2 linked regions of the Fodinicurvata sp. EGI_FJ10296 genome follow. The protein of the gene in region 2 interacts with the protein of the main gene of each other region in a pairwise test. Links are inferred from orthologs where the notes say so. Each region holds a gene or a part of one and is shown on either strand. Other genes may lie near its edges.

Region 1 (6,386 bases), on a different replicon or contig from region 2:
GGGAAGATCGTAGAGGTTCTTGTCCATCGGGTCGCCTGGATGGATCTTGTTCTGGATGCCGTCAAGCCCGGCCATCAGCATCGCCGAGAAGGCCAGATAGGGATTCGCCGTCGGATCCGGGAACCGGATTTCCACCCGCTTGCCCTTCGGGCTGGTCGCATAGGGAATACGGCAGGAAGCCGACCGGTTCCGCGAGGAATAGGCAAGCAACACGGGCGCTTCGAAGCCGGGGACGAGGCGCTTGTAGCTGTTGGTCGACGGGTTGGTAAAGGCGTTCAGCGCCTTTGCGTGTTTGATGATGCCGCCGATATAATAAAGGGCGGTCTCGGAAAGATCTGCATAGCCGGATCCGGCAAATGTCGGTTGGCCCTCTTTCCAGATCGACTGGTGAACATGCATCCCCGAGCCGTTGTCGCCCTTGACCGGCTTCGGCATGAACGTCGCGGTCTTACCATAGGCCTGGGCCACCATGTGGACGCAGTATTTATAAATCTGCATCTGGTCGGCATGCTCGACCAGCGTACCGAATTTCGTGCCGAGTTCGTGCTGGGCCGGCGCCACCTCGTGGTGGTGCTTCTCGATCACCAGACCCATTTCTCCCATCACCGACAGCATTTCCGCACGGAGATCGGCGCCGCTGTCGACGGGTGGAATCGGGAAATAGCCGCCCTTGATGTAGGGGCGGTGTCCCATGTTGCCTTCGGGAAACACCTTGCCGGAAGCCGATGGAATCTCGCTACTTTCAAGATGATAGTAGCCCTGGTGCATGGACTGCTCGAAGCGAACGTCGTCAAAAACGAAGAACTCCGCCTCGGCGCCGAACACGGCGCGGTCGCCGATCCCCAGAGACGCCATGTAGTCCTGCGCCTTCTTCGCCACCGAGCGCGGATCGCGGTTATACGACTGACCGGTGGATGGCTCGTAGACGTCGCAGAACAGAATCAGGCTGGGTTGCGCCGAGAACGGATCCATGACGGCGGATGACGCGTCGGGAATCAGCGACATGTCCGACTCGTTGATGTCCTTCCAGCCGTTGATGGACGATCCGTCGAACATGAATCCGTCGGTGAAGACGTCCTCGTCGATCGTACTGACATGCTGGGCGGTATGCTGCCACTTGCCCCTTGGATCGGTAAAGCGGAGGTCGACGTATTTGACGTCGTGTTCCTTGATCAGGTCGAAGACTTTCGAAATCGCTTCGGACATTTCCTGTTTCCTGTGGTTTTTCCGTGTCGGCTTTGCGTACCCGGATTGGGTCTCTTACGCGGAGAGATCGTTTCCCGATACCCGCCCTTGACTGATTACTGAGACTGATACCTCTAACGGCTTGTTAGACCGCGTCTGCGCCCTTTTCCCCGGTACGGATCCGGATGACGTCATCGATCGGCGAAATGAAGATCTTGCCATCGCCGATGCGGCCGGTATGGGCCGCTTGCTGGATCGCTTCCACGGCCCTCTCGACCATGGAATCTTCCATGATTACCTCAATCTTCACCTTGGGCAGGAAGTCGACGACATATTCGGCCCCACGATAGAGTTCGGTGTGACCCTTCTGCCGTCCGAACCCCTTCGCCTCGGTCACGGTAATGCCCATGATTCCAACGTCGTGGAGCGCTTCCTTAACCTCGTCCAGCTTGAACGGTTTGATGATCGCTTCGACTTTCTTCATCGCCTCTCGCCTGTTGTCTGACGTCGCCCGGACAATATCGCTGCCCCGGAATGACGGCCCCCGGGAACTCGACCCCGAGGATAAGAGCATGGTGCCGAGTGGAGCAATTAGTGTGCCAACCGCACCGATCGAAAGCATGTCAGGACCAAGCGTCTCCACTTGCTCCCAAACTTTGTACAATGAGTGCGATAGTCGGCCTATCGAATTCGGCCTGCTGACTGTGCACCCTTGCCGACCGCTCAGAAAATCGGCATTTTGCCTATTTTATAGGCACAATAGACCCTCATCCTCCAGATTTCAACCGGTTGGCGTCTCTCCATCTCGGCCGATACTTCGCCGGGCGTGAGTGGGGGGCGGTCACAGCGTGCCGACGAATTTATTGACGCGCTGCAGAGCTTCCTCGATGGCTTCGATGCTGTTTGCGTAGGATAGCCGGATGAAACCCTCGCCGTTTCCGCCGAAACTGGTTCCGGCAACCGTTGCCACGCCGGCTTCGGTCAGAAGTCGGTCTTGCATCGTGCGGGCATCCAGACCGGTTGCCGTGATATCAGGGAACGCATAGAAGGCGCCGCCGGGCTCAACGCAGCGAAAGCCGGGGATACTATTCAGTCCGTCTACGACGACGCGGCGGCGCGACGTGAACGCTTGCAGCATTTCGTCTACGGCATCCTGAGGTCCGGTCAGAGCGGCGATGGCCGCCATCTGGGCAGCAGCGTTGACGCATGAATGACTGTTGACGGCAAGCCTGTCGGCAAGGTCGATCAGTGCCGATGGCCAAACGCCGAATCCGAGGCGCCAGCCGGTCATCGCATAGGTCTTCGACCAGCCATCGAGCAGAATCAGCCGGTCCTCAAGTTCCGGATAGCTGAGCAGGCTGCGATGCGCGTGCGGCGGATAGAGCATCCGGCTGTATATCTCATCACTCATGACCGCCACATGCGGATGCTTTGCAAGGCCAGCCACGAGCCGATCCATGGCTTCCGGCGGCACGACCCCGCCGGTGGGGTTGGCGGGACTGTTGACGATCAGCAGCCTGGTAGCCGGGGTAATCGATGCCAGGATGGCATCCGGATCGAAGGCAAAGCCCTTTTCCTGCAGAAGCGGGTATGCGACCGGCGTCGCGCCCGTGTAGCGGATAACTGAGCCATAGATCGGGAATCCGGGATCAGGATAGATGATTTCGGCGCCCGGCTGACCGAACATCAGAATGGCGAACCACATTGTCACCTTGCCGCCGGGCACGATCACGACTCGCTCCGGCGACACGTCGACGCCGTGACGGCCTTGCAGATCTGCGGCGACGGCTTCACGAAGCGGCTGGATACCACGAGCCGGCGTATACCCATGATGGCCGTCCCGAAGAGCTTGTGCTGCAGCTTCGACGATGTGGTCGGCTGTTTTGAAGTCTGGCTGGCCAATGCCAAGATTAATGATCGATCGGCCATCGCGCTCCATGGCGGCGGCGCGGGCGAGCACCTGAAAGGCCGTCTCGGTTCCAAGGCGGGACATCGCGTCCGCCGGCCTGATCGATGCTGGGGCCGTATCGCTGGTGCTGGGCATTCGTCCTGTTCCCCTTCAGCTGGTTTGCGCCGCTTCGGCATCATTTGACTGTATGACAGCCTTCCGCATTTCATGGCTGCGGTTCAAGCGTCCAAACGAGTCCATGCCCTCTGCTGGGCCTTGGTCTGATCGAGCCGGGTGGCGGCAGGCGCGGAAAAAGTTGTGGCGTTGGGCTTGACGGGCAGCGATGGATCGTCCATATCCACCGCGCCTGCCGATCACGGCAGTGTTATGGCGATCGTAGCTCAGCGGTAGAGCACTCGGTTGTGGTCCGAGATGTCGTGGGTTCGAACCCCATCGGTCGCCCCATTTTCCCCTTTATGCAATCTGAATAGATATAGCAGGACGTGCCCGCAGCGTATCTTGGGCAGGTCCATGAGAAGGCGGCTGTCCGCGCCAACGCCCTTGGTATACATTTGTGCGTAGATTCAGCAGGTCGGAAGGGGACCGCGCGATGAACAACGCCGAGTGGCCAGTGGAGCTGTTGACCGCCGCGGAAATGGGCGCGGCCGACGCTCGCGCCATCACTGCCGGAACGCCGGGCCATGTGCTCATGCGTCGGGCCGGCCGAGCCGTCTCGGATGCCGTCGGGCGTCTGTCAGCGCCCCCGGGGCCGGTCCTTGTCCTCTGTGGGCCTGGAAACAACGGCGGTGACGGCTTTGTCGCGGCCACGTTTCTGGCACGTCGCGGGTGGTCCGTGAGCGTTGCGCTGCTTGGAGATCCAGGCCGCCTTTCCGGTGATGCGGCAACGGCATTCGCCGATTGGAACGGCCCCCTGGAGATCATCGACGATTCCTGGTGCCGAACCATGGCAAACGATCAACGAACGCCGGCCGTGGTCGTCGACGCCCTGTTCGGCGCCGGTCTGTCCAGGCCCTTCAACGGGGCGCCGGCCATGCTGCTCGCGCGGTTGCGCCAAAGGGGGGGGCGTATCGTCGCCGTTGACGTTCCCAGCGGGCTGGACGGAACGACGGGTCGGATAAGGGGAGGAGACGAGGGGCGAGCCGTTCCAGCGGATGTGACTGTCACATTTTTCCGGCTGAAGCCCGGTCACTGCCTCCAGCCTGGACGGTCGATCTGCGGCCGCACCGATCTCGTCGACATCGGCATCGATCCCACCGTGCTGCACGTCATTGCGCCGACGGCGCATATTAACAGGCCGGCGGCATGGGACGGCGTGATTCCAGCGCCGACAATCCAGGACCACAAATACAGCCGTGGCCACGTCGTCGTTCTGGGCGGTGAGATGATTGGTGCGGCCAGACTGGCGGCGGCGGCCGCCCGGCGTCTGGCCGGCTACGTAACATTGGCGGGTGAGGGCGTTGACGGCATTTGCGCCGTCGAACCGGGACTCGTACTCCGCCCAGGGGGCGGTGGCTGGGAATCGGCGATGTCGGCCGCTGTCGGGCGTCCGGATCACATGGCCGCCGTCATCGGGCCGGGTGCGGGAGTGGGCGATGCCGCCGCGGCAGAGAGGTTGAGAGGCCGGGCACGCGACTGGCTCTCCACCGGAGCGGGACTGGTGCTGGACGCCGACGGCCTTACGGCATTCTCGCCGGCGCCCGACCTGCCGGCGCCCGACCTGCCGACGGATGGGGCTGCCGGCCTGCCGAAATCACCGAAGGGGCATCGCCTTGTTCTGACGCCACATAGCGGTGAGTTTGCCCGCCTTTTTCCAGACCTGGCCGGCAACGATACGGACAAGTTATCATCCGCGCGTGCGGCAGCGCGGGCGACCGGCGCCGTCGTGGTACTGAAGGGCGGAGACACCGTGATCGCCGCCCCCGACGGTCGTGCCGCGGTCAGCGTCGACGGACCCGCTTCGCTGGCCACCGCCGGAACGGGCGATGTTCTTTCAGGTCTCATCGGCGCATTGATTGCCGCGGGAAAGCCGCCGTTTGATGCGGCTCGAATGAGCGTATGGCTACACGGCGAGGCGGCGAAACGCCTGGGAGTCGGCCTCGTCGCCGAGGATTTGCCGGCCGCGATCGCTGATATTCTTCGACTTGGTCCGACCGCTGGACGCCGGACGTTCGCAGGCATGATGCCGGCGTGGTGACGGGACGGTTTTTGGACTGTTTGCGGCTATGAAGCTGTGCTATCACCTCCACCGGAATAGGCGCGGCAGGTTCGCGCATGCGGGCGTGGCGGAACTGGTAGACGCGTCAGGTTTAGGTCCTGGTGGCTTTGGCCGTGGGGGTTCAAGTCCCTCCGCCCGCACCAAATATTTCGGCGTCCGGTCAAATTCGCAAATGCGCGGATGACCTCGGCAACTGACGACTGTCAGTCGCGTAGCCACGTTCAACGTGGCGAAGGGGCTGTCGTCGCTTGCTGCCACACCGAACAGGCGTGTTGCCATGCGGCGGTGAGTCGTTATTTCTTGACCCGCCATGGTTTACACGTTCAAACACCAACGCGTCGGACCAGGGGGGTCCGGGGCGATAGGCGGCAACGAAACAGGCAAGCTTTTGAGATGCAGGTAACCGAGACCAACGCCGAAGGGCTTCGCCGGGAATTGAAAGTCATCATTCCGGCGGGTGACATCGAGCAACGGGTTGATACGCGACTGAGCGAAATCCAAAAGGATATCCGCCTTCCAGGCTTTCGTCCCGGTAAGGTGCCGATGTCGATTCTTCGCAAGCGGTATCGGAAATCCGTTATGGGCGAAGTGGTGGAGGGCTTGGTCAATGAAAGCTCTCAGGAAGCCATTTCCGACCAGGGTATTCGACCCGCGCTGAAACCCGAGATCGATATCGCCAGCTTCGATGACGGCAAGGACCTGGAAATCAACCTGAAGGTCGAGGCACTTCCTGACATTCAGCCGCCAGACGTCTCCGACATTTCTATTGAAAAGCCGGTTGCGGAAGTGTCGGACGAGACCGTCGACGAGGCTCTCAAGCGCCTGGCCGAGAATCAAAAATCCTACGAGGCAGTCGACGAAGCGCGCCCGTCGGCCGATGGCGATCAGATCCTGATCGACTTCGAGGGCGAGATGGACGGCGAAAAGCGCTCCGAACTGGCAAGTGAGGATTTCGCACTCGATCTCGGGTCGGGTCGCATGATCCCGGGATTCGAGGATCAGCTGGTCGGTGCTTCCGCGGGCGAAACCAAAACCGTAGATATCACCTTTCCGGAAGATTACCCGGCCGAGGATTTC
Region 2 (15,712 bases):
CGCCGGAAAATCCGTGTTCAGTATCGACTGGCCGGTGTCGCGTTCGATCCGTGCCAGCATTTCCGGCAGCGTGTGATAGGTCTGGGGTCCGAAAACCATCGAGACATACGGCGCACGGCGAAGAATTTCCTCGCCTTCGGCCTGGGCCACGCATCCGCCGACCGCAATGATCTGATCGTGGCGACCGGACTCGTCGCGCTGATCGCGCAGCCGCCCCAACTCGGAAAACACCTTTTCCGCCGCTTTTTCCCGGATGTGGCACGTATTCAAAATCACCATGTCGGCCTGATCCGGCCGGGATACCGGCTGAAAGCCAAGCGGCGCCAGGACGTCGGACATCCGTGCACTGTCATAGACGTTCATCTGGCAGCCATAGGTTTTGATATAGAGCCCGCGCTTCCGCGTGGCGCCGGCAGCTTCGTCGGGCGTGGCGGTTGGGGCGTCATCAAGCATGGTCGAATCCTGCATGGTCGATCCGGGATACTGTCAATGGCCCTGTTGTGGCGTGAATCGGGGGCGAGATCAAGGCGGGGCGCGATCAGGCGGCGGCGCGATCATCAGTGGCCGTGCACCGGCCCTTCTGCCCCCTTCTGCCGGACAGCAGGCCGGCCACGCCGTCGGCGACCTCGCACCAGCAATGATCGGCCAGTGCTTTCCGGTTGGTGAACCGGGCGGCCGATACTGGCTCGTGAAACGCGATCTGAACGCGAAGCCGTCCCATACCGATCATTGACCAGAGATGGGGAGCCAGATCCGTATCGCCATACCACGCATAAACCGCACGGTATTCCCGCCCCAGCGGAATGCCGTCCAGATGGGTTGGCACGATGGACACGGGCTGGACGGTGAGTGCCGGTGACGCCGTACCGGCGTGAACACCCGCGACACCGAACAGGGCTGACTTGAACGCAAGGGTCCGGTTGCCGTCGCTGCTGGTGCCTTCGGGAAACAGAATCATGCAGTCGCCCCGGTCCAGACGCGAACGCAGCGATTGGCTGTCTCTTTTTGCGTTCCGGGCTCTTCGGTCGACGAATACGGTATGTTGAAGACGGGCCAGAGTGCCGAAAAGCGGCCACGATCCCACTTCGGTCTTGGCGACGAAGCTGCCCTCGATCCGCGAGCCCAACACAGGGATATCCAGATACGATGAATGATTGCTGACGAACAGGGTCGGCCGGTGGCGGCTCACCCGGCCATGGACAACGACCTCGATGCCGAGAATGCGGCAGCAGAGTCGGTGATACCATACCGGCAAGCGGTAGCTGAGCGGCCGCCTGAAAATCACGGCCAGCCATTGAACGGGCAGCAGTGCCAGCGTCAGTAGCGCGTATGCGAGCAGCCGTACCGGCCCAAGGGCCGGGCTGCAGGCGGCATGCAACGCGTCTTTGTGGTACCGCCGGGGCTGAGGCGTCATGACGAGTAAATTGCGACCGGACGTTTCTCGCGTTTTTCATAGTGCCGATAGTATTTGGCCGTGACGAGATCGGTCTTCACCAGGATGCAGACATCAGTCGTATTGAACTGATGGTCGATGACCGCCCCGTCGCCCACCATTCCTCCGAGCCGAAGATATCCTTTGAGCAGCGGTGGAAGGGCAGTGAGCGCGCCGCGGTGATCGATTTCATCTGCCGGCATCAGATCGATACTGGTGTATCGCGAGTCGATCGCCCGGGGACGAAGCGGCGGAGGAGCGAGATGATGATGATGCAGATAGGACAGCGGAAGCTTCAAGGCGGCCGGTTCGACCCCTGGCAAGCTGCCGCAGCCGAACATCAGCTTGATGTCGTGATCAAAGACATAGGCCGCAATACCGCGCCACAACAGTTGCATGCACTGACCCGTTCTATGCCGGGCATCGACACAGGAGCGGCCTAGTTCCAGGACCTCGCCTGGCAGCGAAAGGATGCCGCCGATGTCGAACTCCGTGGCTGTGTAGAAGCCACCGCACCGCGCCGCCGCCTCGCGACGTATCAGCCTGTAGGTACCGACCACGGCGTCCGGTCCGCTTCCGATCGACCGGTCGAGCACAAGCATGTGATCGGCGACCGCGTCGTAATCATCGAAATCGCGTTCCAGGCGCGCCGTGTCACTGGACGGCCGGGCGGCCATCTCCTGATAGAAAATCCGATAGCGCAGGGCCTGCGCCGCATCGATCTCACGGCGCCCTTCAGCCAGTCGTACTTCGAGATCGCCGGCGCGAAGCGCCCATGAACAGCCGTTCGGGCTGGCCGACGATTGGTCGACGGATGCCTGGTCTACCATCTTCGCATCCCTTTCGGCGTCCCGATTTCATCCGGCGCCACCCTTGACGGGTTTGAGCCTGTCCGGCTCCCGTCGCATGGAGCCCCGCACGCGGGCTATCCTACGGTGCGATGTCGGGGTGGGGCAAGTGTCCTGAAGACCAGACCGGCTCATCGAGAAAGACCCGTGCCCGCTTGACCGGTGCCCGCTAGACGAACGAAGTACATGGCTTTTCACGTTGCGACGCAATGCCCCGACTGGCCTGGAGAGCGGCGCGAATCAGGCGTCCTTGCGCCCTCGGGTGCCGAGACCGATTTCTTTTGCGAGCATACTGCGCTGCTTTGCGTAATTTGGGGCAACCATGGGATAATCAGCCGACAATCCCCACCTTTCCCGGTAGTCTTCCGGCGTCATGTTATAGGCCGTTTTCAGATGGCGCTTGAGCATTTTTAGCTGCTTCCCATCTTCGAGGCAGACAATATAATCCGGATGCACGGATTTCTTGACGGGGACGGCGGGCTGTGGGCGCTCCTGCTGGGGGCTTGGCTCCCGACCGGCATTCGCCAGGCTCTTGTAGACCTGTTCGATCAACTGCGGCAGATCCGACATGGCGACCGTGTTGTTGCGGACATGCGCCGCCACGATCTGCGAGGTCAGAACAAGATACTCATTTGACGGTGCTTCGTTGGTCATCGACACCTCTCCGGTCTGATAGGACACCCTGCGCCTGCTTCTGTGAGGCTTCATGACCTGGTGGGGATAAAACTTCCCCTTGTGTATCTGTCCATGAAGACACCAAAAACATGCCCACTGGGTATATGGCTGCTGCCTAAATAATGCAAGAACCGCTATGAAGAAAGTAAGAGAAGGTTATCTCAATGAAAAAAAATCCTGACTACACCGTCGATATCACACAAGAGGTTTGCCCATTCACGTTCATTCGCACCAAGTTGGTTTTGGAACGAATGAAGACCGGCGAGATTCTGCACGTACGCCTGAAGGGCGAGGAGCCACTCGAAAACGTGCCCAAGGCTGTCAGGGAGATGGGCTCGACCATCCTGTCACTGGAGCCGGAACCAGAATCCGATACCGAGGGTGTCAAGATTCTTTCGATTGAGAAAGGTTCGGCACGATAGGAAGCTCCCGAGTCGGCATTTGTCATTCGGTGTCTTTGCCGGCAAGAGTCTTTTTCATAACGACGGCTGTGGCACCATATGTCGGATCTGTATAATAATTGAGTCGCCGTCCGGCAATTATATATCCCGCTTGGCGATAGAGGCACGTCGCCCGCTCGTTATTCTCTGCGACTTCAAGGAAGATAATCGCTGCCCCCAGTCGATGCGCCGCCTCTTCGCTCGCTGCGAGCAGGCGCCGGCCAATGCCTTTGCCGCGGTAATCGGGATCGACACAGATCGTCAACAGATCCGCCTGATCGCCAATCGCCCGGACGATTGCCAAACCCGAAAGGGTTCGCTGCCCTGTCCTGCCTTCGCAGCGCTCTCCTTCCCAGCATTGACAGGCGCCGATACCCAACGTGCCGACGATATCGAAGGATTTCTTCAGCGTCTCGCTGCTCCAGCCATCGGCGAAGCAACGACTGTGAAGTTGGGCGGCGCTCTGAAGATCGCTTTTGACAAGCGCGCACAGCACCGTGTTCTCCGAACCGGTCGGCGCGGTCACTGTTCGATGCCCCGCCCGGGCGGGGCCGCGACGGCGTCCGGGGGCCGAAGATAGAGGGGGGTCGGAATATCCGACGAGGACCGGGATCGTGCCTCCCATGCGAGGCGGGCGACGACGCCGCCGTCGATGGCATAAGGGGGTCGCCGTGCATCCGGCGAAACGGCGGGATGAAGATCGCAGAAGCGCCGCGCGCCGTCTCCGATCACGATCAATCCCCCGGGGGACTTCTCACGGTCCGTCATTTCCAGACCGGCGGGCGGCGCACAGATCATTTCGCCGCCGGAACCCAGCGACCAGGCGTCGAGCCCGCATTCGATCGGGTATAGCCGAAGATACATTTCCAGACGCCGACTTTCGATGGCGACTGCAAGCGATCCGCGCGTTGCTCCGATCGGCGGCGGCGCAAAAGCCAGGCCGGGCATCGCGGCATGCGCCAATGCATCGAAGGCATTGACGCCGACCACACCCGCTCCCGTTGCCAAGGAGAAGCCGGCGGCCGCAGCCAGCCCGATCCGAAGCCCTGTGAAAGCCCCGGGTCCTTCAATAACACCGATCAAGCCGATGCTGTCCGGCCTCCGAGCCGTTCGATCCAGTAGTGTGCGAATGGCCGGCAGCAGAGATTCGGCGTGTCCGCGGGCCATGGGTTGGCGAATTGACGCCAGGACGATGCCACACGGATCATCGTCGCGCGGTTCCCAAATGGCTGCCGTGCAAGCCGCGCCCGATGTGTCGATCGCCAATACGGTGGTCATCGTCTGTATATCCGGAATCTGGATACTTTAGGTCTGGACACTTGGCGCCGCTTCAGTCCATAGGCCGGTCGTCCGGTGTTTCAGCCAGTTGCGTCCGATGTGACAGACGGGCCGCGTCGGCCATGTGAAGGTCGTTCGAGCGTATCATCGTCTGAACGAAATCGACATAATCGGCGCCGCGCTCTGAATACCGCAATAAGCCTTCCGCCAATCTGACGCCGCTGACGGGCTCGCCCTCCGCCATCAGCGATGCGCGAAGCGCGCGCATGTCCCGATATGCTGGATGGGTATTCAGGTTGCGCATGTATGAAATCGTCGCGTCGGCAACGTCGCCGAATGCGGCATAGCGGCGCGGCTGGCCCGGCACGTCCCGCTGGGAGATCAAGCTGTCGGCCGCCGTCGTGATCTGACCGTACAGGGCATTGCCTTCACGAGCGAAACGTGACGTGCCCCACCCGCTTTCAATCGCCGCCTGAGCCAGAGCAAGACTCGGCGGGATCACGTCGGCCCGGCGCAGAAGCGTCTCGAAATCCGGCTCGTCGACCTCGTATCGGCTCAGCAACGTTTCGAGCCGGGCGCGCCGCTCCGGCCTGAGGCTCTCGGGATCGCCGGCAGACAATGCCTCCATCACCTGGATCTCGTGCCGTTCCGCGAGAATCCGGTCGTTTTCCCGCAGAACCAGCGGCAGGAGAATGCGAAAGAACAGGTGCTTGCGGTCGGCAACGGGTTCGACATCGGCAATGTCCGGAGGAATGGACAGGACCCGAATCCTGGGCACGGCCTCGTCATCTTCCACGACCCCCTCGTATGAGTACCCCAAGCGGGTAAACCGGTCGATCAGGGCGTCGGCCGAAGCGGTGTGGAGCACCAGTTCCGCGCTGGGTGTGGCTGGTGCGGCTCTCGGTGTCGACTCCGCAGCGAAAGGCATGATTGGGACCGGTGTTGCGCGATCCTGCGCCGAGGCCGTTATGGCCGATGGCCCGACGGATACCATCGTTGCCACCATTCCGAGGAGTACCGGCCCGATGGCATTGCGCAGTCGCAGTGCTGCGCGCAAGCCCGCGTGTGCTGGCTGGTGAGCGGCCCCCGTCTTTTCACCGGTGTTCTTTGGGCTGGTGTAAAATGGCATTTGTGATGAATGCTTCATAATAGGTCAATCTATCTATTGTGCGCGTATCGCCTGGACAATGCGATACACACCATACACCGTCCGGCGTTCCGCCGCAGGAGGATAAAGTGGGTAGCAGGGATGTCATTCGGACTGGCCCGCCCGGACATGGCCGAGCGGGTGCATTCGCAGTACGGCATCAATTCCGGTGACTAAACGGCGGCGCGGACTTCCTGAACATCGGGAATATAGTGGCGCAACAGGTTTTCGATTCCCGCTTTGAGCGTCATTGTCGAACTGGGGCAGCCCTGGCAGGACCCTTTGAGGCTCAGAAAGACGACGCCGTCTTCATATCCCTGAAATGTGATGTCGCCACCATCCTGGGCGACGGCGGGCCGAACGCGCGTATCCAGCAGTTCCTTGATCTGGACAACGATCTCATCATCTTCGGGTGTGCCGGTATGCATGGCATGGTCGGCCTCACCGTTGGCGTCGGCGCTGTCGTTCAGAATGGCGGCACCATTGGTGAAATGCTCCATGATCGCGCCGAGGATCGCCGGCTTGAGCAAATACCAATCCTTGTCATCCCGTTTCGACACGGTAAGGAAGTCGGCGCCGAAAAACACACCGGTAACGCCATCGATCCCGAACAGGCGTTCAGCCAGAGGCGAGCGGCGTGCTTCTTCTGCATCCGGAAAATTGGCGGTTCCACTGCCCAGAACGTCGCGTCCCGGCAGGAACTTCAGGCTCGCCGGATTCGGGGTCTGTTCGGTCTGGATAAACATGTCCTGTCTCTCTTGTCTGCGGTCCCGCGTAAGCTCGAAGATGGGCCTCGATCCGGTCCGGATCAAGGTTCGGCCATTGCGATCGGGTCCGGGCACGGATCAAACGCAAGAAGACGACGCTGCTTCTCAGGCCAGCAGGTCGATCTCACGGTCTGTCAGCTTGCCTGGCACGATCGTCACCGGAATGCGCAAAGTGCCGATCCTGCTCGTCGTCAGAAACTGAATCAACGGGCCGGGTCCTTCCTTGCCGGGTTTCGCACCCAGTACCAGAATGGAAATCGTAGGCTCTTCATCGATCAGCTTGACGAGTTCGTCGCGGCGCGTTCCTTCTCGCAGAAACAGGATCGGCATGCGGCCCGTCAGATCGTTGACGGTCTTTGCAACCCTCTGAAGCAGCATCTCGGCTTCCTGGCGCACTTCGGTCCGCATCATATCCTCGACAGCGGACCAGTGCTGAAATTCGGTCGGCTCGATGACAGCCAGCAGCGCGACGCGGCCGAAGGTGTGGCTGGCGCGCATGCAGGCAAACCGCAATGCCGCCTTCCATTCGTCGGTGTCGTCGATGACGACCAGAAAGACCCGCGGATGCTGATCGTCGATCCCGTCGCCGGATATGCCGTCGGGATCGGATTCGGGACCCGTTGGAAACGGAGACGTGTCGGCCATGGTGTCCTCCACCGGCAATTCGCCTGCCAACCCCGGGGCAGGCGGGGTGCTTGGGGGCATAGATGCGTCACGGACGGCGGAAAGGCAAACTCGCGAGCCATCCCGCCGTGATGGCGACCAGAATAGCAAGGATACCGTATAGCGCGGGACTGCCGTGAGCGAAGAGAAATATCTCGGCACCGACACCGACCTTGCGCACCGAAAGGGGCGTTGTCTGCGCGGCCGTCACGTTGCCGTCGGACAGCAGAAAGACGCTGACGAGATACTGCCCCGTGGGAACATTGTCAGGAAAGGCGAGGCGGGTTCGAAACAGGCGGCTGCCGAGAAATGACACCGGCTCGATCTCGATGCCATAAGTACCGGCGAACTGTTTGCGGCGGATCAGTGAGTCGCGGAAGCTGACGATCTCGTCGTCGTCCATCGACTCCCAATCGACCGGTCTGAGGTCGAGATTTTCGAGGCCGATGTCGTGCCGGTCCAGAATCGGGGGTGACGCGATCTCCTCCAGAGGCCGGCTCGCAGCGACGGCATAATACGACGGCGCGCGCTCGAACCGGGCCGAAGCGCGATTGACCCAAATGCCCAGAAAGCGCTCTTTTCGGCGCACCATGATCGTCTCGGTCGGGCCCCTGACCACCACGACGACATCGCCGGGTTCCTCGACAGCACCAAAAAGCACGACCTCGTCGCCGGTGAAGCCGGTGGTGATGGCGATCAGATGTTCCGACAGATCGGCCACGAGGGCCCGCGCCGGCGATGACACCGTGATGACCATCGCGACGGCGATCAGGCCGATCCACCGCGCCAGCCCGGCCATCATATTCCCCTTTCGGTGATGGTGATCTCATAGAGATCGTCAGGTTGCGAGACGAGTTCGTAGAACAGATTGGCGCATACCGTCAGAACGATCACCGCCAGCATGGCACGGGCCTGCTCGCCGCGGAGTTTCTCGGCGGCTTTGGAGCCGAACTGAGCGCCGATGACACCGCCGGCCAGCAGCAGCAGCGCGAGCACCACATCCACTGTCTGGTTCTGCGTTGCCTGAAGAAACGTTGCGATACCCGTCGCGAAGATGACCTGGAACAAACTGGTCCCCGCGACGACCGAGGCCGGCATGCCGAGCAGATAGATCATCGCCGGCACGAGAAAGAAGCCGCCGCCGATCCCCATGATTGCAACCATGAGGCCGCCCAGGAACCCGACCGACAACGGCAGCAGCGCCGAAATGTAGAGGCGCGAGCGTGGATATCGCATCTTGAAGGGAAGGCCGTGCGCCCAGGTGTGCCGATGCAATTTGTGCCGCGGGGTCGTCCCGCGCCGGGTCCGGAAGATCGTCCGGACGCTTTCCACCAGCATCAAACCGCCGATAATGCCGAGCGTTATGACATAGCTCAGCGAGATGACGAGATCGATCTGGCCCATGCGTTGGAGGATCCCGAAGACCCAAACGCCAAGTACGGTGCCGACGGTACTGCCGGCGATCATTACGACTCCGATACGAAAATCGACATTGCCGCGACGGCTGTGCGCCAGCACTCCCGATACCGAGGCAGCCACCAGCTGATTGGCCTGGGTGCCGACTGCAACCGCCGGGGGAACGCCAATGAAAATGAGCAGCGGCGTCATCATGAAGCCGCCGCCGACACCGAAGAGCCCGGACAGAAATCCGATCACACTGCCCATGCCAAGGATGAGCAGAACGTTGACGGTCATTTCCGCGATCGGCAGATAGATCTGCATGCGCTGTGCCCGAGAGGCTCCTTCTGCGGCCGGCGGCTCGTTCGAGCGGCCGGCCGTTGGATTCAGTCGATGTTGATCAATCCCATGGTGTCCTTCACGTCGGCAATCGTGCCCCGCGCGATCTCTCGCGCCCGAGCGCCGTTTTCCCGCAGTATGGCATCGAGCTGCGCCGGATCGGCAGTTAGTCGGTCGAGTTCCTGCGAGATTGGGCTCAGCACCGATACCGCGAGATCGGCCAGAGCCGCCTTGAACGTCGAGAACGATTCGCCGCCCCGTTCGGCAATGACCGCGTCAATGGTGGTATCGGCCAATGACGCATAGATCGTCAGCAGGTTGCGGGCTTCCGGGCGGCTGTCCATGTTCTCGCGGTCCGACGGCACCGGGTCCGGGTCGGTCCGGGCCTTGCGGATCTTCAGGGCAATGGTGTCGGCATCATCGGTCAGGCTGATCCGGCTGTAGTCCGAGCTGTCGGACTTGGACATCTTCTTCGAGCCGTCGCGCAGGCTCATGACCCGTGCGGCCTCACCCAGGATCTGAGGCTCCGGCAGGGGGAAATAGTCGCGCTCGAAGCGGTGATTGAAGCTGCCGGCGATTTCGCGGGTAAGCTCCAGATGCTGCTTCTGATCTTCACCCACCGGGACATGGGTCGCGTGATACAGCAGAATGTCAGCCGCCATCAGGACCGGATAGGCCAGCAGGCCGTGCATCGCCAGATCCTGATGCTTGCCGGCCTTGTCCTTGAACTGGGTCATCCGCTTGAGCCAGCCCATGGGCGTCAGGCAACTGAACAGCCATGCCAGTTCGGTGTGTTCGGGAACCTGGCTCTGCGCGAATAGGATCGATTTCTTCGGGTCGATGCCGACGGCGATCAGCGTGGCCAGCAGCTCCCGGGTATTCGCCCGCAGCGCCTGCGGATCCTGTGGAACCGTCAGAGCGTGAAGATCCACTGCGCAGAAGATGGTTTCGTAGTCCTCCGACTGAAGCCGCACCCAGTTTCGAACTGCACCGAGATAGTTGCCCAGATGCATCTTGTGCGTCGGCTGAATGCCGGAGAAAATCCGTTTCATCTCAAATCTACTGCTTTGCGGCTAATGGTGGGCGTCTGGAGGTGGTTCCCGGGAACGTCATGGGAGGAACGGCTGTTGCGTGCCAGCGGTTTTTGCCGCCGCAGGGCGTCAGGGTCAAGCTGCCTTTTTCCATATCAACCGTTTGACGTCCGACAACCGGACGCCGCCAAAGAGAGCGCCGGCCGCGAAATAGGTTGCAGCTCCCATTGCGACCAGTGCCATCAGGCCAATCGGCCCGGCCCAAAGCCCCGACGCCGTTCGCGCGCCGGCCTCGTCGCCCAGGGGTAGCCAACTGCCCAGGCCGGTCAGGAGGGCGGTGGCGAGCAACGCAATGCCAAGGACGGCGCCAGCAGCGATCTGCCCCAGGATGCGCCGCCTGGTTTCCGCGTCCAGACGAAACAGGCCCCGACGTCGCAGCCCCCGAACGAGAATGGCGACGTGAAGCCACGCGGTGAGGCCGGTGGCGAGAGCCAGACCGACATGCCCCAGATACCGGATCAGGATCAGGCTGAGCGATATGTTCATGACTGTGGCCACGATGGCCACCTTGACCGGGCTGGCCGTATCCTGGCGGGCGAAATAGACCGTCGAGAAAACCTTGACCATCACATAGGCGGGAATTCCGATGCCGTAGGCCGCCAGCGCGAGGGCTGTCGCACGCGTGGCCTCGGCATCGAAGGCGCCCCGCTGGAACAGGACAGTCAGGATCGGCTGCGGGATGACGATCAGCGCGACGGCCGATGGTATCGACAGCAGCAACGCAGCGTCGAGCGCGCGGTTCTGGGTCCGCAGGGCGGCGCTGGTATCTGCGGCTTCGACCTGGCGCGACAGCATGGGCAACAGGGCCGTTCCGATCGCGATTCCGATCACACCCAGCGGCAACTGATAGAGCCGGTCGGCATAGTACAAGTAGCTGATCGCGCCGGCTGGCAACAGGGACGCCAGCAGAATGTCGATGAATATGTTGATCTGGATGACTCCGGCGCCGAGAGCGCCGGGGGCCATCAAGCGAAACAGCTTGCGGATTCGGGCGTCAATTCGCGGGCGCGGCAGGCCCAGCCGGACACCGGCGCGGCGGCAGGCTTCGGCCAGCCACAGAAGCTGAACGATCCCCGCGATCAGGACGGCCCAGGCAAGGGCGTGGCCGACGGTCGCGACGATGCCCCACCCGATCAACGGCTCAGCGAGCAGCAGGGCCGCGATCAGGCACAGATTGAACAGGATCGGCGCGGCGGCGAAGGGCCCGTACCGACCGAGTGCATTCAGCACACCGCCCATCAAGGCGACCAGCGACATCAGTATCAGATAGGGAAAGGTGACGCGGCCCAACGTCACCGCCAGGTCGAACCGCTCGGCATCGTCGACGAATCCCGGTGCAATCACGGTCATGATTGCCGGCATGGCGATCACCGCAAGGATCGTAAGCGGCAACAGAACGGCGATCATCACAGCCAACGCGCGTTCCGCGAAGGCCACCGCGGGGTCGATTCCCTTCGATTCCAGGTCGGCGGAAAACATCGGCACGAAGGACACACTGAACGCGCCTTCGGCGAACAGGCGGCGGAACAGATTGGGCAGCTTCAATGCAACGAAGAAGGCATCGGCCACGACGCCGGCACCGAGCATGGCGGCGGTCAGAATATCGCGCACGAACCCGGCGATGCGGCTCAGCATGGTGAGCCCGCCGACCGTTGCGATCGCCCGGATCAGCGTCGGGGACCGGCCACGAATTGAAGTGTCGGCGGGGGTCATGGCTTTTGTGCCGTCTGACCCTGTGTCCCGGCAGGCATTCGGGGCCGCTTGCCCAGGCGCCGGCGCGCCGGACGCGTTGGCGCCGGTGCGGGCGGCACCGATCCGGGGTCGCCGTCGGCAAGCACCGCCGTCAGATGGCTTCGGATCTGTTCCAGCTTCGTTTCATTGGTGACCTTGAGGCCGAAAACATCCTTGACGTAGAAGACGTCGATGGCCCGTTCGCCAAAGGTCGAAATCTTGGCGCTGGATATCTGCAAAGCCATCCCGGACAGCGCACGCGTCAGATCGTACAGCAGTCCCGGACGGTCGCGGCCGTTGACCTCGATGACCGAATGCGTCCGGCTCGCGGCATTGTCGATCAGGACCCGCGGCTGAACCCGAAACACGTTCGTACGGGTCGGCAGACGCGACCGTTGACGCTCCAGTTCGGCGGTCGGGTCGATCGTTCCTGCAAGGCAACGGGACACGGTATCGCTGAGAGAGGCCAACGCATCGGGATCGTCGAATGGCAGTGTGTCGGCGCCGCCCTGAACATTGAACAGATCGATGGCAAGTCCGGTGGTCAGTGTGAAAATCTTCGCATCGACGATGTTCGCCCCGGCGACGGCCAGCGCGCCGGCGACCCGCGCGATCAGGCCGGGGTGGTCCGGCGTCAGCACGGTCACTTCCGTCGTGCCCTGATCGCCGACCGGCCGAGCGTCGACGATCAGCGGATCGTCCTGCCGTTCGGCGCGGACGACCAGTGCGGCGTGCCGGCAATGAGTATCGGTGTCCAGCGACAGCCAATAGGGCGGGTATCCCTTTCCCAGAAATGCCGCAACGGCGTCGTCGCTCCATCCGGCGGCGGTGAGGCGGGTCCGGATCGCCTCGTGCGCGGCGTTCACCCGCGATTCGGTGCCCTCGAAGTCGAAACCGTCGGCGATCAGGTGCCGGGTCCGGTTGTAAAGCTGACCGAGAAGCGATCCCTTCCACCCGTTCCATCGACCCGGCCCGACGGCCCGGATGTCGGCGCAGGTCAGCACAAGAAGCAGGCGGAGGCGTTCGGCCGATTCAACCAGCCCGACGAAATCGCGCACCGTCTGGTCGTCCTCGATGTCCCGCTTCAAAGCGGTGTCGTTCATGGCCAGGTGATTGAGCACCAGCCACTCGACCGTCTCGGTTTCTTCCGTCGAAAGACCCAGCCGGGGGCAGAGTTTGCGGGCAACTTTCGCGCCCAGAACAGAATGATCGCCGCCACGGCCCTTGGCGATGTCGTGCAGCAGCATGGCCACGAACAGCGCCCGGCGCGATTTGATCGACGGGAAGACGCTGGTCGCCAGCGGCATCTCGTCCGCGATCGCACCGTTTTCGATCCGGTGGAGGATGCCGATTGCGAACATCGTATGCTCATCGACGGTATAGACATGGTACATGTCGTATTGCATCTGGGCGACGACGCGGCCGAAATCGGGCAGGAAACGCGCCAGAACGCCGCTTTCGTTCATCCGCCGCAGCGCCTTCTCGGGGTCGTTGGGCGATGTCAGGATATCCAGGAACAGCGCGTTGGCGGCGGGGTCGTTGCGCAGCTTGTTGCCGATCAGTTTCAACGATCGCGTAATCGCCTTCAGCGCGGCCGGATGAATATCGAGATCCCGGTCCTGCGCAACGCGGAACAGCCGCAGCATGTCGATCGGTGTGTCGCGAAGATGCCGTTCGGAGGGAAATGTCAGGCGTTCGCGATCGACGACAAAGCCGTCGACTTCTTTGGCACCGCCGAGAAAAAACATGAAACGCCGGGGCTTGCGTCGGCTGTCGGCTTCCAGGGCGGCACAGAAGATGCGTGTAAGATCGCCGACATCCTTTGCGATCAGGAAATAGTGCTTCATGAACCGCTCGACGCCGCTGGCGCCGGCATGGTCGGTGTACCCCATCGCCGGTCCGATCTCGCGCTGAAGATCGAAGGTCAGCCGGTCTTCCTCGCGTCCGGTCAGATAGTGTAGATGGCAGCGCACGGCCCGGAAGAACGACAGGGCCTTGCGGAACCGGGCGGCTTCGTCGTCGTTCAGGACTCCGGCCGCCACCATGCCGTCGATATCCCGCACCTGAAAGAGATACTTGGCGATCCAGAACAGGCTCTGGAGGTCGCGCAGCCCGCCCTTTCCGTCCTTGACGTTTGGCTCCATCACGTAGCGGCTGTCGCCGAGTTTGCGATGGCGTGCGTCGCGTTCGGCCAGCTTGGCCTCGACGAAATCGGCCTTGCTGTCCGCGTCGACGATGTCCCGTTTGTATCGCTTGAAGAGCTCTTCGACCAGCGCCGGCTCGCCCCATAGCGGTCGGCATTCGAGCAGACTTGTGCGGATCGTCATGTCCGTTTTGCTCGTGCGAATGCAATCGTCGACGGATCTGACCGCATGGCCCACCCTGAGGCCGAGATCCCAAAGCAGATAGAGCATGAATTCCACGACCTGCTCTACCCGTGGCGTGCGCTTGTAGGGAAGCAGGAAGAGCAGGTCGATATCGGATTTGGGTGCCAGTTCACCGCGGCCATAGCCGCCCAGCGCGACAATGGCGAAGCGTTCGCCGGTCGTCGGATTGGGTGCGGGGAAGAGATGAAGGTCGGAAATATCAGCGAGCGTGCGGATGAGTTGGTCCAGAACATGCACCCGGTTCCGGACGCAGTCGTCACCGGTGCCGAAATCATTCAGAAACCGATTGCGCACCTCGGATTCGCCGCTTTTCAGCGCCGCCTTCATCAGGCCGAGCAGCGCCTGTCGCCCTTTGCCCGTCCGGCACTTGTCGGGGCCGCCGCATTCGACCGTCCAATCCGCGATACGGCTCTTGAGCGCCGCTGCGTCCAGCAAAGCGTCGCCATTGCTGACCGGCGGCGGCGCCCAATCGCCGATGGCGGCCGGGAAAAGCTGTCCCTCGCCGTGGTCCGTCGGTCGGAAGAAATTGAACATCTGTTCGATACTCGTCGTATGATCGGCGGTCGTGATCGCGCTAGCGGGGCTTTCGCATCGCCAACAGGGCTTCCCGGAGGATTTCCAGGACGGGCTTCAGCCGCTCGTCGACGGATTCGGCAATCAGGCGGCGCAACTCGTCCTCGGACAGGGTGCCGCCTGAGCCCGGAGCATCCGGCCCGAAACCCGGATCCGGTGACTCCGGCGGCGTTACGAACGCACCATCGATGCCGCCGCCCCAATCGAACGGGGAATCGGTGTCTTCCCGGTCCGAACCATTCCCGGCAATATCATTCGGCGAAAAACCATTCGGGACCGGTGCGCTCCCGACAAATCCATCGTCACCTGAATCGGCATCCGCCCAGACGTCGCCCGTGTCCGGCAGGACATGGGCTTCCGATGGCCCCCCAGCACCGTCCCCCCCAGCACCGTCCCCCGCCGTGTCTGCTTGCGGCATAACCGGCTGTTCCAGGAGAGGGCCATCACCGCGATGCGGGCTCGACAATGACGGCAGCGCCGGAGCCGATGTCCGTCCGGACACCGTTTCCTCCAACGCGCGGCGCAAATCGCCCAGATGCGACTTGAGGACCCGGACATCCTCTTTCAGTGCCGTGACCTCGGCCGCCAAACCGACGGCGCTGCCGGGGGCGCCGCCGGAATTGCCGGTGACGGCGCCGGTTTCGGCATCATCCAGGAAAACCCGCCAGGTCCCGTCGTCTGCCTTGTATCCCCGAGCAGCGCCACGTTGCAGACGTTTTCTCAATGCCTCGACAGACAGACCGAGCGTACGGGATGCTGTCGTTATATCGACCGTGGCGTCAGTCGCCATCAGGTAAAACCCTGTCCGGTTGTCTCGAATGTCCCGCCCGATATCATAACGATGTTGCGCCTCATGTCTAATACGATCAGCCTCTGATTGCTGATACCGGCATGACCGGGTTCCGGGTCGGTACTGGACGGGTCCCATGAGATAGAGGGTGTC

Evidence for each region.
Region 1: the proteins of ABZ728_RS02360 (region 2) and ABZ728_RS03470 interact in binary tests that used the Escherichia coli proteins (3 or more experiments, as listed by UniProt). The link is inferred for Fodinicurvata sp. EGI_FJ10296 from one-to-one orthologs.

What each region holds. Positions count from the first base shown.
Region 1 is NZ_JBFCVL010000002.1:8,129-14,514, reverse strand. What follows is about bases 1-2,937. They hold ABZ728_RS03470 (P-II family nitrogen regulator), read right to left. Parts: upstream 1,670-2,937; coding sequence 1,331-1,669; downstream 1-1,330. Other genes in these bases: ABZ728_RS03465 (pyridoxal phosphate-dependent aminotransferase), read right to left, coding at 2,027-2,937; glnA (type I glutamate--ammonia ligase), read right to left, coding at 1-1,206. Also shown: more of ABZ728_RS03465, read right to left, coding at 2,938-3,229; ABZ728_RS03455 (NAD(P)H-hydrate dehydratase), read left to right, coding at 3,684-5,288; tig (trigger factor), read left to right, coding at 5,490-6,386. UniProt on the Escherichia coli protein: P-II indirectly controls the transcription of the glutamine synthetase gene (glnA). P-II prevents NR-II-catalyzed conversion of NR-I to NR-I-phosphate, the transcriptional activator of GlnA. When P-II is uridylylated to P-II-UMP, these events are reversed.
Region 2 is NZ_JBFCVL010000001.1:501,069-516,780, forward strand. The notes cover bases 11,588-15,049. They hold ABZ728_RS02360 ([protein-PII] uridylyltransferase), read right to left. Parts: upstream 14,731-15,049; coding sequence 11,788-14,730; downstream 11,588-11,787. Other genes in these bases: murJ (murein biosynthesis integral membrane protein MurJ), read right to left, coding at 11,588-11,791; ABZ728_RS02365 (hypothetical protein), read right to left, coding at 14,771-15,049. Outside these bases: tRNA (N6-isopentenyl adenosine(37)-C2)-methylthiotransferase MiaB, read right to left, coding at 1-453; ABZ728_RS02295 (lysophospholipid acyltransferase family protein), read right to left, coding at 539-1,414; ABZ728_RS02300 (GNAT family N-acyltransferase), read right to left, coding at 1,411-2,262; ABZ728_RS02305 (MucR family transcriptional regulator), read right to left, coding at 2,521-2,934; ABZ728_RS02310 (sulfurtransferase TusA family protein), read left to right, coding at 3,120-3,377; ABZ728_RS02315 (GNAT family N-acetyltransferase), read right to left, coding at 3,400-3,921; tRNA (adenosine(37)-N6)-threonylcarbamoyltransferase complex dimerization subunit type 1 TsaB, read right to left, coding at 3,918-4,673; ABZ728_RS02325 (glucosaminidase domain-containing protein), read right to left, coding at 4,726-5,601; ABZ728_RS02330 (NifU family protein), read right to left, coding at 5,994-6,566; ABZ728_RS02335 (universal stress protein), read right to left, coding at 6,693-7,232; ABZ728_RS02340 (TIGR02186 family protein), read right to left, coding at 7,300-8,052; ABZ728_RS02345 (sulfite exporter TauE/SafE family protein), read right to left, coding at 8,049-8,972; trpS (tryptophan--tRNA ligase), read right to left, coding at 9,035-10,039; more of murJ, read right to left, coding at 10,154-11,587; more of ABZ728_RS02365, read right to left, coding at 15,050-15,559.